Regions from separate parts of the Paenibacillus sp. FSL R7-0204 genome, predicted to be linked through region 1. Evidence: predicted binding sites of a transcription regulator. Region 1 holds the regulator's gene; each other region holds the start of a gene.
The links. The regulator Rex, encoded in region 1, represses fermentation and respiration genes when NADH is low (regulators of the CRP and FNR family bind a similar motif). The targets are predictions, from matches to a motif close to TTGTGAAATATTTCACAA.
Positions count from the first base shown of each region.

Region 2: the regulator Rex is predicted to act here: its motif matches at 1,708-1,725, upstream of pflB (formate C-acetyltransferase).
Region 3: the regulator Rex is predicted to act here: its motif matches at 1,471-1,488, upstream of MKX42_RS25210 (flavocytochrome c).
Region 4: the regulator Rex is predicted to act here: its motif matches at 1,591-1,608, upstream of MKX42_RS33155 (phosphoketolase family protein).

Region 1 is NZ_JBBOCA010000001.1:2,998,593-3,001,794, forward strand. It holds gene dinG (ATP-dependent DNA helicase DinG) at 1-1,197, shown strand, start outside; gene MKX42_RS13355 (redox-sensing transcriptional repressor Rex) at 1,356-2,006, shown strand; gene MKX42_RS13360 (amidohydrolase) at 1,996-3,202, shown strand, end outside.
Region 2 is NZ_JBBOCA010000001.1:2,743,236-2,746,437, forward strand. It holds gene adhE (bifunctional acetaldehyde-CoA/alcohol dehydrogenase) at 1-1,552, shown strand, start outside; gene pflB (formate C-acetyltransferase) at 1,814-3,202, shown strand, end outside.
Region 3 is NZ_JBBOCA010000001.1:5,755,090-5,758,291, reverse strand. It holds gene MKX42_RS25225 (response regulator) at 1-440, shown strand, start outside; gene MKX42_RS25220 (DUF7660 family protein) at 468-722, shown strand; gene MKX42_RS25215 (hypothetical protein) at 867-1,325, opposite strand; gene MKX42_RS25210 (flavocytochrome c) at 1,510-2,940, shown strand; gene MKX42_RS25205 (FMN-binding protein) at 2,966-3,202, shown strand, end outside.
Region 4 is NZ_JBBOCA010000002.1:58,498-61,699, reverse strand. It holds gene MKX42_RS33165 (response regulator) at 1-639, shown strand, start outside; gene MKX42_RS33160 (GntR family transcriptional regulator) at 733-1,455, shown strand; gene MKX42_RS33155 (phosphoketolase family protein) at 1,722-3,202, shown strand, end outside.

The sequences.
Region 1 (3,202 bases):
GAGCGCAGCGATGCCGGGGCCGGTGAAGCAGGCCAGCTGGTGGCTCGCCTGCAGCCGGGCAAGAAGCCGAAGGATTGGGAGGAGCTGGCTGCGCTTGAGAATACGCTGAACCTCAGTCTGAGCGATATCATCCGCAAGGGTGACAAAATGCTCAGTGAGATGCGTGACACGGACAGCCAATCCTCATCGGACAGTCTTGTGACCGATATCGGCGGGTTATTCAAGGATCTGGCATCCATCAGAGAGCAGATCCGCTTCTTCATGAGCCTGAACGATGAGAATATCGTGTATTGGCTGGAGGGAAGCGGTAATTATAAAGGCAAGTCGCTGCAAATGTCTGCCGTTCCTGTAGATGTCAGTACTCAGCTCAGGGAGCTGTTCTTCGACAAGAAGAAAAGTATTGTCCTGACCTCGGCCACCTTATCCGTGGATAAGTCCTTCCAGTTCATGATTGATAATCTGGGCCTTGGTGAAGCTGCGGAGCAGGGGCGTCTGATGACTGCTCTGCTTCCTTCGCCGTTTAAGTACCGTGAGCAGGCGCTCCTGGTCATTCCCCGCGACTTCCCCAGTGTCAAGGGAAGTATAGGGGATGCCCGTTTTGTGGACACGCTTGTACACTCCCTTGCCGAGACTGCTGTAACTACACGTGGGCGGATGCTGGTGCTGTTCACCTCCTACAAGATGCTGCGGCAGGTGTATGACCCCCTTAAGGAGGCACTTGCCTCCCAGGATATCGCGGTGCTCGGACAAGGTGTGGAGGGCGGCAGCCGGAGCAAGCTGATCCGTCGCTTCCAGGACAGCCCGGCTTCGGTTCTGCTGGGTACCAGCAGTTTCTGGGAAGGGGTAGATATTCCGGGAGAAGCATTGACCTGCCTGGCGATTGTCAGATTGCCGTTCCAGCCGCCGAATCACCCGCTGGCAGAAGCGAAGTCGGAGTTGCTTCAGGCACAGAAGAAGAACCCGTTCATGAAGCTGTCCGTGCCGCAGGCTGTCATCCGCTTCAAGCAGGGCTTCGGGCGGCTGGTCCGCACGGCGCAGGACCGGGGCATCGTAATTGTGTACGATACCAGGGTAATTGAATCGTATTACGGAAAGTACTTCCTGTATTCGCTCCCCGGTCCCAAGATGGAGCATATGCTCACCGAGCAGATGGTCCCGAGAATTGCTGAATGGCTGGAAGACGGCGGGGTTTCCTAATTCATCTGCTATTGCTATTATTAATAAGTCATGATGTACCTGAAGATCCGTTCCCGCTTGCCCTGCCACTCCGGCAGGCGGCGGGATACGGTTGCTATAACCGGCATTATTTAAGAAGCGAATTTGTGATGTTACATCAACTTTAAGGAGGAGAATACATGAAATCGGATAAAATATCGGAGGCCGTCGTGCGCAGGCTCCCAGTGTACCTGCGTTTCCTGAACGATCTCCAAAAACGTGAAATCTCCACAGTCTCTTCTCAGGAGCTGGGCCAGAAGCTTGATCTGAATCCCGCCCAGATCCGTAAGGATTTGGCTTATTTCGGTGATTTCGGCAGAAAGGGCATCGGCTATGATGTATCTTATCTGATTGAGAAGATCCGCCATATCCTGAAGCTTGACCAGCAAATTAATGTTGCCCTCGTTGGAGCCGGTAATCTGGGTCATGCCTTGTCTAACTACAACGCTTACTTAAAGGATACTATGAAGATTACTGCGATCTTCGATGCCTACCCGCCTAAAGTGGGCCAGCAGATCAACTCGCTGGTTGTGCAGCCGATGGAGGAGCTAAGCAGTACCATCCGCTCGCAGGGCATCCGGATCGGGATTATTACCGTACCTGACAGCGAAGCCCAGAATGTAGCTGATATTCTTGTGGACTCCGGCATCGAGGCGATTCTGAACTTCGCACCGGTTATTCTCAAGACACCTGCCAATATCCGGATTCATGCCGCAGATTTCACCACAGATCTGCAGAGCCTGGCCTATTATTTGCATGACGGAAAGGATGAGGCAGAAGATGAGCAGTAAGATCACAATAATTAAGAACGGGTACTTTCTGGTTCCGGGCAGCGATAAGCCGGTTCTAAGCGGATATATGACCCTGGAGAATGATCTGATTACTTACATAGGTGAAGCTGAGCCGGTAGTGGAGGATGGCGCTCAGGTCGTAGACGGCAGCCGTCTGCTGTTCATGCCTGGTCTGGTCAACACCCATGGACATACTGCCATGTCACTGCTGCGCGGATACGGCGACGATATGGTGCTTCAGACTTGGCTGCAGGAGAAGATGTGGCCGATGGAAGAGAAATTCACTGGTGATGATGTATATTGGGGAACCTCATTGTCCGTACTGGAAATGCTGAAGGGCGGTACAACCACCTTCCTCGATATGTATGATCATATGGACCGGGTAGCGGAAGTAACTGAGCAGTCCGGTATTCGTGCGGTGCTGATGCGCGGCGTAATTGGGCTGTGCCCGGAAGAGGTACAGCAAGCGAAGCTCGCTGAGGCGATTGCTTTTGCCCGTAACTGGCACGGTAAGGCTGACGGCAGAATCACTACCATGCTCTCGCCGCATGCCCCGTACACCTGTCCTCCAGAGTTTTTCATGAAGTTTGTGCAGGCTGCCCATGATCTGGACCTGCCAATGCACACCCATATGTCCGAGACGCGCCATGAAGTGGAGCAGAACGTGGCCGACTACGGTCTTCGTCCAGTCGCGCATCTGGAGAAGCTGGGGATGTTCACCCGTCCTTCGCTCATTGCCCACGGGGTTCATCTGAACGATGAGGAAATCGGGATTCTGGCCCGCCATAACGTTGGCGTGTCGCATAACCCCGGCAGTAACCTGAAGCTGGCCAGCGGAGTTGCGCGTGTTCCTGAGCTGCTGCGAGCCGGGGTTAAGGTCTCCCTGGGTACAGACGGCGCGGCAAGCAACAACAATCTGGATATGTTCGAAGAGATGAGGCTGGCGGCTCTGATCCACAAGGGCGTAAGCGGTGATCCCACAGCGGTACCGGCTCCTGAAGCGCTGCTGATGGCTACGGAGTATGGGGCGCAGTCTATTTTCCTGAGCGGAGTAGGCCGGCTTGCAGCAGGGATGAAGGCTGACTTCATCGCACTTGATATTGACCAGCCGCATCTGCTGCCGCATACCGATCTGCTCTCCCATGCCGTTTATTCGGCCAGCGCCAAGGATGTGGAGCATGTATGGGTGAACGGCC
Region 2 (3,202 bases), 260 kb from region 1:
CAAGGTGAAGAATGCTGACCAGGGTATCGAACGCGCAGCTCAAATCGTTGAATTTGGCGGCATGGGCCACAGCTCGGCTATCCATTCCAATAATGAAGAAGTAATCATGAAGTTCTCCAACCGTCTGCAAACTGGACGTATTCTCGTCAACTCGCCATCCACACACGGCGCAATCGGCGATATTTACAACACCAATATCCCTTCATTGACACTGGGCTGCGGATCTTACGGACGCAACTCGGTATCGCAGAACGTGACTGCCATCAATCTGATCAACGTGAAAAGGGTGAACCGTCGTACCGTGAATATGCAATGGTTTAAAGTACCTGACAAGATTTACTTCGAAAAGGGAGCCACTCAGTATCTGGCCAAAATGCCTGACATCACTCGTGTAGCAATCATCACTGACCCTATGATGGTGAAGCTCGGCTATGTTGAAAGAGTGGAGCACTACCTGCGCCAACGTCAGACGCCTGTAGCAATCGAAGTATTCTCGGAAGTTGAACCAGATCCATCGACTACTACTGTAGAAAAAGGCGCTGCTATGATGAACAGATTCCAGCCGGACTGCATCATTGCACTCGGCGGCGGTTCCCCAATGGATGCTGCCAAGGGAATGTGGCTGTTCTACGAACATCCGGATGCAGACTTCAACGGTCTGAAGCAGAAGTTCATGGATATCCGTAAACGGGTATACAAATTCCCTAAGCTCGGCAACAAAGCCAAATTCGTTGCGATTCCAACAACTTCGGGTACCGGTTCTGAAGTAACATCGTTTGCAGTTATCACAGACAAGACAACAGGCAATAATACGAAGTATCCTCTGGCCGATTATGAGCTGACTCCAGATGTAGCAATTATCGATCCGGAGTTTGTATACAGCTTGCCTAAGACCGCTGTTGCCGATACAGGTATGGACGTATTGACACATGCTATCGAAGCTTATGTATCTGTAATGGCCAGTGACTACACCGATGGTCTGGCAATCAAAGCGATTCAGCTGGTATTCCAGTGGCTGGAGAAATCCGCACTGCAAGGCGATAAGCTGGCCCGCGAAAAAATGCACAATGCTTCTACACTTGCCGGTATGGCCTTTGCCAATGCATTCCTGGGAATTAACCACAGCTTGGCGCACAAATGGGGCGGACAGTATCACACCGCACACGGCCGTACCAATGCGATCCTGATGCCGCATGTTATCCGTTACAATGCCAAGAAACCTACGAAGTTCGCTTCGTTCCCTAAATATTCGCACTTTGTAGCTGACGAACGGTACGCAGAAATCGCCCGTATTCTGGGATTGCCTGCACGCACTACCGAAGAAGGCGTAACCAGCCTAATCAATGCGATCCGCGATATGAACAAAAAACTCGGTATCGAAGAATCCTTCTCGGCTCTTGGTTTCGATCCTAAGGACTTCGAATCCCGTGTAGACTATCTGGCTGACCGTGCATTTGAAGACCAATGTACAACTGCCAACCCTAAAATGCCGCTGGTATCCGAGCTTGCTGATGTATACCGCAACGCATTCTACGGAAAATTCGATAACTAATTAACGGTTGCCTGGCAAAGAATAAGGTTAAAGGTTAATATGGGACTGGATGGAAGTGACAAATATCACCGAAAGAGTGATATTTGTCACAGTCCTTTTTCAGAAAATAAACTAAAATGTTTATATAGACAACGATCCCCGTTATGAAGATGTGATTGTGAATTTTATAACAACTATTAGCCTCGGGATCACGAGACACGGGATTAACCTTCAAGCCCGCGATCTCTACAAATATAATAAATATAAATGGAGGGATTTAGCATGTCGGTGATTGAAAAAGAAGTATTAGAAGCAAAATCGGGTTGGAGAAATTTCACAAAAGGTGTCTGGGCCAAGAAAGTTGACGTTAACAACTTTATTGCCAAGAACATCAAGCCTTATGAAGGAACCGAAGATTTCCTGGTTGGACCTACCAGTAATACAACTGAACTGTGGAAGATTATCTCCCAGCTGAGCAAGGAAGAAAGAGAAAGAGGCGGCGTATGGGATGTATCCCTCGATACTGTCTCCACCATCACTTCCCACGCTCCTGGCTACATTGACAAGGATAAGGAACAGATTGTCGGCGTTCAGACTGACGCGCCTTTCAGACGTTCCATTCAGCCGTTCGGCGGTATCAAGATGATGATCGATGCTACTAAGGCATACGGCTTCGAGCTTCCGCAGAATATCGTTGACATGTTCACGAACATCCGCAAAACGCATAACCAAGGCGTATTTGATGCATATACACCAGATATGAGAGCTGTGCGTAAATCCGGCGTAATCACAGGCCTTCCTGATGCTTATGGCCGCGGACGTATCATCGGCGACTATCGCCGTATTGCTCTGTATGGTATTGATTTCCTGATTAAAGACAAGAAGCAGCAACTGGCTGAGCTTGAAGTTGACTCCATGACAGAAGATGTTATCCGTCTGCGTGAAGAGCTGTCCGAGCAAATGCGTGCTCTTGGCGAACTGAAACAAATGGCTGCAGCTCATGGTATGGATATTTCCAAACCGGCTACGAACTTCAAAGAAGCTACACAATGGGTATACTTCGGTTATCTGGCAGCTGTTAAAGAACAGAATGGTGCGGCAATGTCCCTTGGACGCGTATCTTCCTTCCTTGATATCTATGTTCAACGCGACGTTGAAGAAGGTACTCTGACTGAAGAGCAAGCTCAAGAAATCGTTGACCATTTTGTAATGAAGCTGCGTATCGTGAAATTCCTGCGTACGCCTGACTATAACGACCTGTTCTCCGGCGACCCTACTTGGGTTACAGAATCCATCGGTGGTATGGCTGAAGACGGTACAACCCGCGTAACCAAGAACAGCTTCCGCTTCCTGCATACCCTGTACAATCTGGGACCGGCTCCAGAACCAAACCTGACTGTACTGTGGTCTGAGAAGCTTCCTGAAGGCTTTAAGAAATATTGTGCCAAAGTATCTATTGAGACCAGCGCTATCCAATATGAGAACGATGATGTAATGCGTCCATACTGGGGTGAAGATTATGCGATTGCCTGCTGCGTATCCCCAATGCGTATCGGTAAGCAAATGCAGTTCTTCGGTGCCCGTGCCAACCTGGCTAAGGCTCTGCTGTATGCGATCAATGGCGGTAAAGATGAGAAATCCGGTGCTCAGGTAGGTCCTGAATATCCTGCG
Region 3 (3,202 bases), 2.8 Mb from region 1:
CACTGCAGAACGGGGCCGTGGATTATTTGATCAAGCCGTTTGAGTTTGCCCGGTTTCAGGCGGCCTTGTCGGCGTATCGTGAAGATTATAAGCTGATGCACAAGGAGCATCTCAGCCAGGAGCAGCTGGATAAGCTGCTGCGGCATTCGCTCGGGACGGAAGAGGATAAGAACGCTGCCCTGCCGCTGCCCAAGGGACTTGCCGAAGGCACGCTGGAGAGCATCTGGAGCACGATTAACCGGCTGGAGAGCCCGGTGTTCTCCACCGAGGATATTAGCAGCAATGCGCCCATCTCGCGGATCTCGGTCCGCAAATATCTGGCTTTTCTGACGGAGGCAGGTATTCTGGAAATGGAGCTTAGCTACGGGGCGGTAGGCAGGCCGGTGTATATGTATAAGGTGAGACCTGAAGGGTATGAGCTTATCCGTAAATATCTATAAGCAGCTAAGGGCGGGAGGAGCTGGAGCATGGAATTGCATGAAGCACTGAAGAAGGTTAGAAGCAGGGAGGACTTCACAGCATTCCTTGGCCTGCTGGCTAAGGATTACAGCGCGAATCCGGGCGAATGGGAGAATGGCAGTGTGGAGCTGTATCTGGAAGGAGTTCAGTCCTGGGTAGAGGATATGGATGGATATTATGAGAATCTGAAGCGGCCCGCGCCGCAGAATATCGACTGGAGCTTCATCGCAGGCATACTGTATGCCGGAAAAATATACGAATGAGCGGAAGGAGCTAGCCGCATCAATAAAACGGAGTCAAGGTGTCCCGAGGCTGCCCCAGGCGTTCCATGACTCCATATAGCCATCACAGTAGCTGTGAAGGTTAATTAAGCTATTAAGCTATGCCATACATAAGCATACGCAGCATCACTCGAAGGCCCCCTGCAGAGCCAGCGGACTGAACTCGTTAATGATTTTATAGGCTACCAGGTGCGGGTTGTTCATGTCATTGTCATAGATAATCATGTGATGCTTGCCCTTCAAAATAATGTCGAACCGCTGCTTCCGGTCGGCCTGGACGATGGTAATGTAATAGCTGTACTTGTTGTCTGTGCTCACATTGCGGGCGGATTTCATCAGGCGGACGCCGGAGAAATCATCGTAGATTCGCTTAATCGCTTCCGGCTCGGTAAGCACAACGTCCTTCTGTTCACCGGGAACAGAAGACAGGCGGGTAATTTCCAGAGCGGCGATATCTTCCAGTTGGACGGTTCGGGTAACTACTCTTTTGAATGAAGTATAGCGGCTCGCGGTGTAGCTCATCAGGGAGACACCGGCTGCTGCCAGAACAGCACCGGCCAGCCAATATTTTTCGCTTTTTTCCATAGTTTCTGCTCCTCCTAGTGATACGGTTGTATAAGCTCCAATTATAAATCTATAAACACATTCAAGCAAATTCACTACCTTTATTTACTTTATCATTTCTTTAATTACTAAATATTCTTGTCAGGGCTCCTTCAGGTTATGATGATTGTGAAAATATGCACAATTACAATTGGAGGAGAACAGAATGAACAGAAAGAGATGGGGAAGTCTGCTGGGCAAGGGGCTGCTGCTGGCAAGTCTGGTGGTATTGCCTGCATGTAACAGCACCAAAGGGGAGTCTACGGACATTGTTATTATCGGCGGCGGCGGTGCGGGAATGACTGCTGCCATTGAAGCGCATAATCAGGGAGCCAAAGTGATATTGATCGAAAAAATGCCTATGCTTGGAGGCAACACCGTCCGTGCAGAAGGCGGATTGAATGCGGCAGGAACACCTTATCAGGCAGCGGCTGGCATTACAGACAGTCCGGAGCTGCATTTCGAGGATACCATGAAGGGCGGCAAGAATCTCAATAACCCGGATCTGGTCAGAACGCTTACGAACGGCGCGGCGGCTTCGGTGGAGTGGTTGAAGGAAAATGGAGCCGAGCTGTCTGAGGTGGGACGCGCAGGCGGGGCAAGCGTGAACCGGATTCACCGTCCGGCAGGCGGAGAAGCGGCAGGGAATTTCATCGTAGTCGCGCTGAAGAAGAAGCTGGAGGAGTACAAAATTGATGTGCGTCTGCGGACGACTGCCGATGAGATCGTCAAGAATAAGGACGGCGTGGTTACCGGAGTGAAGGTGACGGATAAGGATGGCAAGCAGTACACGATCAGTGCGAATTCCGTTATTCTGGCGGCCGGCGGTTTTGGAGCCAATATGGACATGATCAAGGGGTACCAGCCGAAGCTGGAAGGGTTCTCCACCACTAACCATCCGGGCGCAACCGGCGATGGTACAACGATGGCAGAGAAGATCGGTGCCAAGCTGGTAGACATGAAGGAGATTCAGATTCATCCGACCACCATTCCGAATCAAGGCGTGCTGATCACGGAAGGGGTACGCGGAGACGGTGCGATTCTGGTCAATAGCGAAGGCAAGCGATTCACGAATGAACTGCTGACCCGCGATGTCGTGTCCCAGAATATTCTGGCCCAATCCGGTAAAGTAGCTTACCTGATCTTCAATGATGAGCTGCGTGCGAACCTGAAGGCAACTGAGGTTTACTTTGGAATGGATCTAGTCAAAGAAGCGGCAACACCTGAAGAATTGGCGGCACAGATTGGTGTAGACGGCAAAGCACTGGCAGATACACTGAATACGTATAATGGCTTCGTTGCTTCCGGTAAGGATACAGAGTTTGAACGGCCGGATCTTAAGCTGTCTTTTGAAAAGGGTAAGTATTATGCAATTCAGGTAACACCAGGAATCCACCATACTATGGGCGGAGTAGCGATTAACACTCAGGCTCAGGTGCTGGATACCAAGGGTCAGGTCATTGCCGGGCTGTATGCTGCGGGCGAAGTAACCGGCGGGGTACACGGCGCTAACCGTCTGGGCGGGAATGCACTGGCAGACATCACTACCTTTGGGCGGATTGCAGCAGATGAAGCTGTGAAGGCACTTAAGAAATAGGAACTTTCAGAAGGAGGAATTACTCATGCACAAGTGGACAAAAACCTTGCTGTTCTCTGCCCTTGCGGCTGCAACAGTACTTACGGCGGGATGCTCTTCATCTTCCGGCAAGTATGTGGACGGGACATATGATGGAACAGGCAAAGGGGTTAAGAGTGATATTAAAGTGGCGGTAGAAATCAAGGATGAGAAGATCGACGCCATTACCGTAGAGGAGCACAAGGAGACGCAGGCGATGATCGATGCGGCTGTGGAGAATACG
Region 4 (3,202 bases), on a different contig from region 1:
CTGCATCATCGCGGCAAAGTGGTCAGTAAAGCGACTCTGATTGAGCTGCTGTGGGCTGATTTTGATCTGAATAGGGCCTATCCGCAGTTATATACCGCTGTGTATCATATCCGCAAAATGCTGGAGCCCTTCAGCAGAGAACGGATTCTCCTGCAAAATACGGCGGACGGCTATCTGCTCAAGCTGGATGGCATCTGCCTGGACGTTGATGAGTTTGACCGCTTTATCCAAGCGGGGTTAGAGCTCTCGAATGACACACTGCCTGAATATGAACGAATCCTGAAGCTGTTCAAGAGCGAATATCTGGAGGGGTACGATTATGTGTGGGCGGAGCTTGAACGGCAGAGATTCCAATTGCAGTGGATTCGGCTCAAGCTGAATCTGGTCCGCTGGTATATGGGCATAGCAGAATATGAACAGGCCTTCAAGCATATTGAACAGGTCTGCACCCGCTATCCGTTAGAGGAGCAGGCGCAATTATTGTACATGCAAATATCGGATAGAATGGGCTTTCATTTTCTAGTGCAAAGACAATATGTCATGCTGGAAACGGCCATGGAAGCAGAGGTTGCGGAGAAGCCGAGCCGGGAGATTGTCACATGGTATAGGGATTGGGACAACAAGCGTCAAAAAGGGTGAATCCGTGGATTCATCCTTTTTGCCCTATCTAAATTATGATATATTTAATCTTGAATGAACTTGTTCTGCAAAGACCCGACGAAGGAGCACCCCATGACCCAATTTGTCTACAAGCAGATTATTGCTGATCTCAAAACGAAGATCTTTGCCGGGCAGTACGCCGATATGAAGCTGCCGGATGAGCGCAGTCTCAGCGAGGCGTATCAGGTTAGCCGCAGTACCATTAAGCGTGCGCTGATGAAGATGGAGAGCTCGGGCATTATTTTTAAGAAACGCGGCTCAGGCACCTTCATCAATCCGTTATACATAAAGAACGATTCGATCTTCAATTACGAGGGCTCTAATCTGGGGGTGTCGGATAACTTCCAGATGCACGGCAAGAAGCCGGAGATCAAGGTACTGACCTTCGAGGTCATCCGCCCCACGGAGGAGCTTCAGCGGGATTTGTTCCTGATGCCCCATGATTTCGTGTATAAGATCGTGCGTCTGCGCCTGTTTGAAGGTGCGCCCTTCATGATTGAGACGGGATATATTCCGATCAAAATTGTGCAAAATCTCGACCAGACGATTATCGGGGGGTCGATTTTTCATTATCTGGAGGAGTCGCGCAATCTGGCGGTGACCAAATCCTTTTTGTCTATTTTTGCCGAGCCTTCGCTGCCGAATGACCAGGAGCTGCTCCATCTGAAGGAGAATGAACCTGTTGGGATTATGGAGGGGATCTTCTTCCTGGATAACGGCACACCGTTTGAATTCTCGCATATGCGCTTCCATTATGAGTATCTGAAGTTCAATACGTTCGTGTCTGTGCATTGACGGATGAATGGCGTAAATAATATAACTGAAGCATAGCAGGCCGGGAGGAGCCCCGGTCTTTTTTTGTATAACAAATTAATCCATAATTATAAAAATAAACATTTTTTGTGCGTGATTTGCAGAGAATTTCATACTATGTTCAATATTTCACAATATTGGACCGTATTAATTTCTAAAAAGATTGAATTTCTGAAATGCAGATGTATGATGTAACTGTAGAAGTGATACATTCAATTTACAAAGAAAAAGATTAGGGAGTGGAAGACATGGGATTAACAATCGAACAGGTGGATTATTCCTCCAAAATGTATCTGGCAAAGCTTGACGCTTACTGGCGCGCAACGAACTACATCTCCGTAGGCCAGCTTTATTTGAAGGATAATCCGTTGTTAAGAGAACCGCTGAAGGATGCAGACGTTAAAGTGAAGCCGATCGGACACTGGGGAACCATCCCTGGGCAGAACTTTATCTATGCGCACCTGAACCGTGTAATCACTAAATATGATCTCAATATGTTCTATATTGAAGGCCCGGGCCATGGCGGTCAGGTTATGGTTTCGAACTCTTATCTGGACGGAAGCTACACCGAAATCTATCCGCAGATCACTCAGGACATTCCTGGCCTGAAAAAGCTGTTCAAGCAGTTCTCCTTCCCTGGCGGTGTTGCCTCCCATGCTGCTCCTGAAACACCTGGATCGATTCACGAAGGCGGCGAGCTGGGATACTCCCTGTCGCACAGCGTGGGTTCGATTCTCGATAACCCTGATCTGATCTCTGCAGTAGTTGTAGGTGACGGCGAAGCAGAAACCGGCCCTCTGGCCGCTTCCTGGCTGTCCAACCGGTTCATCAACCCGATTACAGACGGTGCTGTATTGCCGATTCTGCATTTGAACGGCTTCAAGATCAGCAACCCGACCATCCTCTCCCGGATGAGCAGAGAAGAATTGACCGCATATTTTGCCGGAAACGGCTGGGAAGCATTCTTCGTAGAAGGCGAGAACCCGGATCTGATGCACCCGGAAATGGCTAAGGTGCTGGACATAATTGTAGAGCGCATTGCCGCCATTCAAAAGAATGCCCGCGAGAATAACGATACTACACGCCCTGTATGGCCGATGCTGGTCTTCCGTACGCCTAAGGGCTGGACGGGTCCAAAAGCATGGGACGGCGTGCCGAATGAAGGCTCCTTCCGTGCCCACCAGGTGCCGATTCCGGTCGATCAGAAGAACATGAAGCATGCTCCGGCATTGCTTGAATGGCTGAACAGCTACAGACCTGAAGAATTGTTCGATGAGAACGGCCGTCTGAACGCGGATCTGGCTGAGCTGCTGCCAACCGGCGACAGACGTATGGGGATGAACCCTGTAACGAATGCCGGCAAGCTGATCAAAGATCTGCACAAGCCGAATTTCCGTAACTACGCCCTGGATAATTCCGTTCCGGGTCAAGTAATTGCACAGGATATGGCCGTACTGGGCAAATACCTGAAAGAGGTTGTAACCCTCAACGAAGAGAACCGCAACTTCCGTATTTTCGGACCGGATGAGACTATGTCTAACCGTCTGGGACCAGTATTCGAAGTGACCAAGCGCCAATGGATGGATGCCATTCAGGAACCGCAGGATGAATTCCTCGCTCCATACGGCCGTGTCATTGACTCCCAGTTGTCTGAGCATCAGGCTGAAGGGATTCTGGAAGGTTATGTCCTGACTGGACGCCACGGATTCTTCGCCAGCTATGAAGCCTT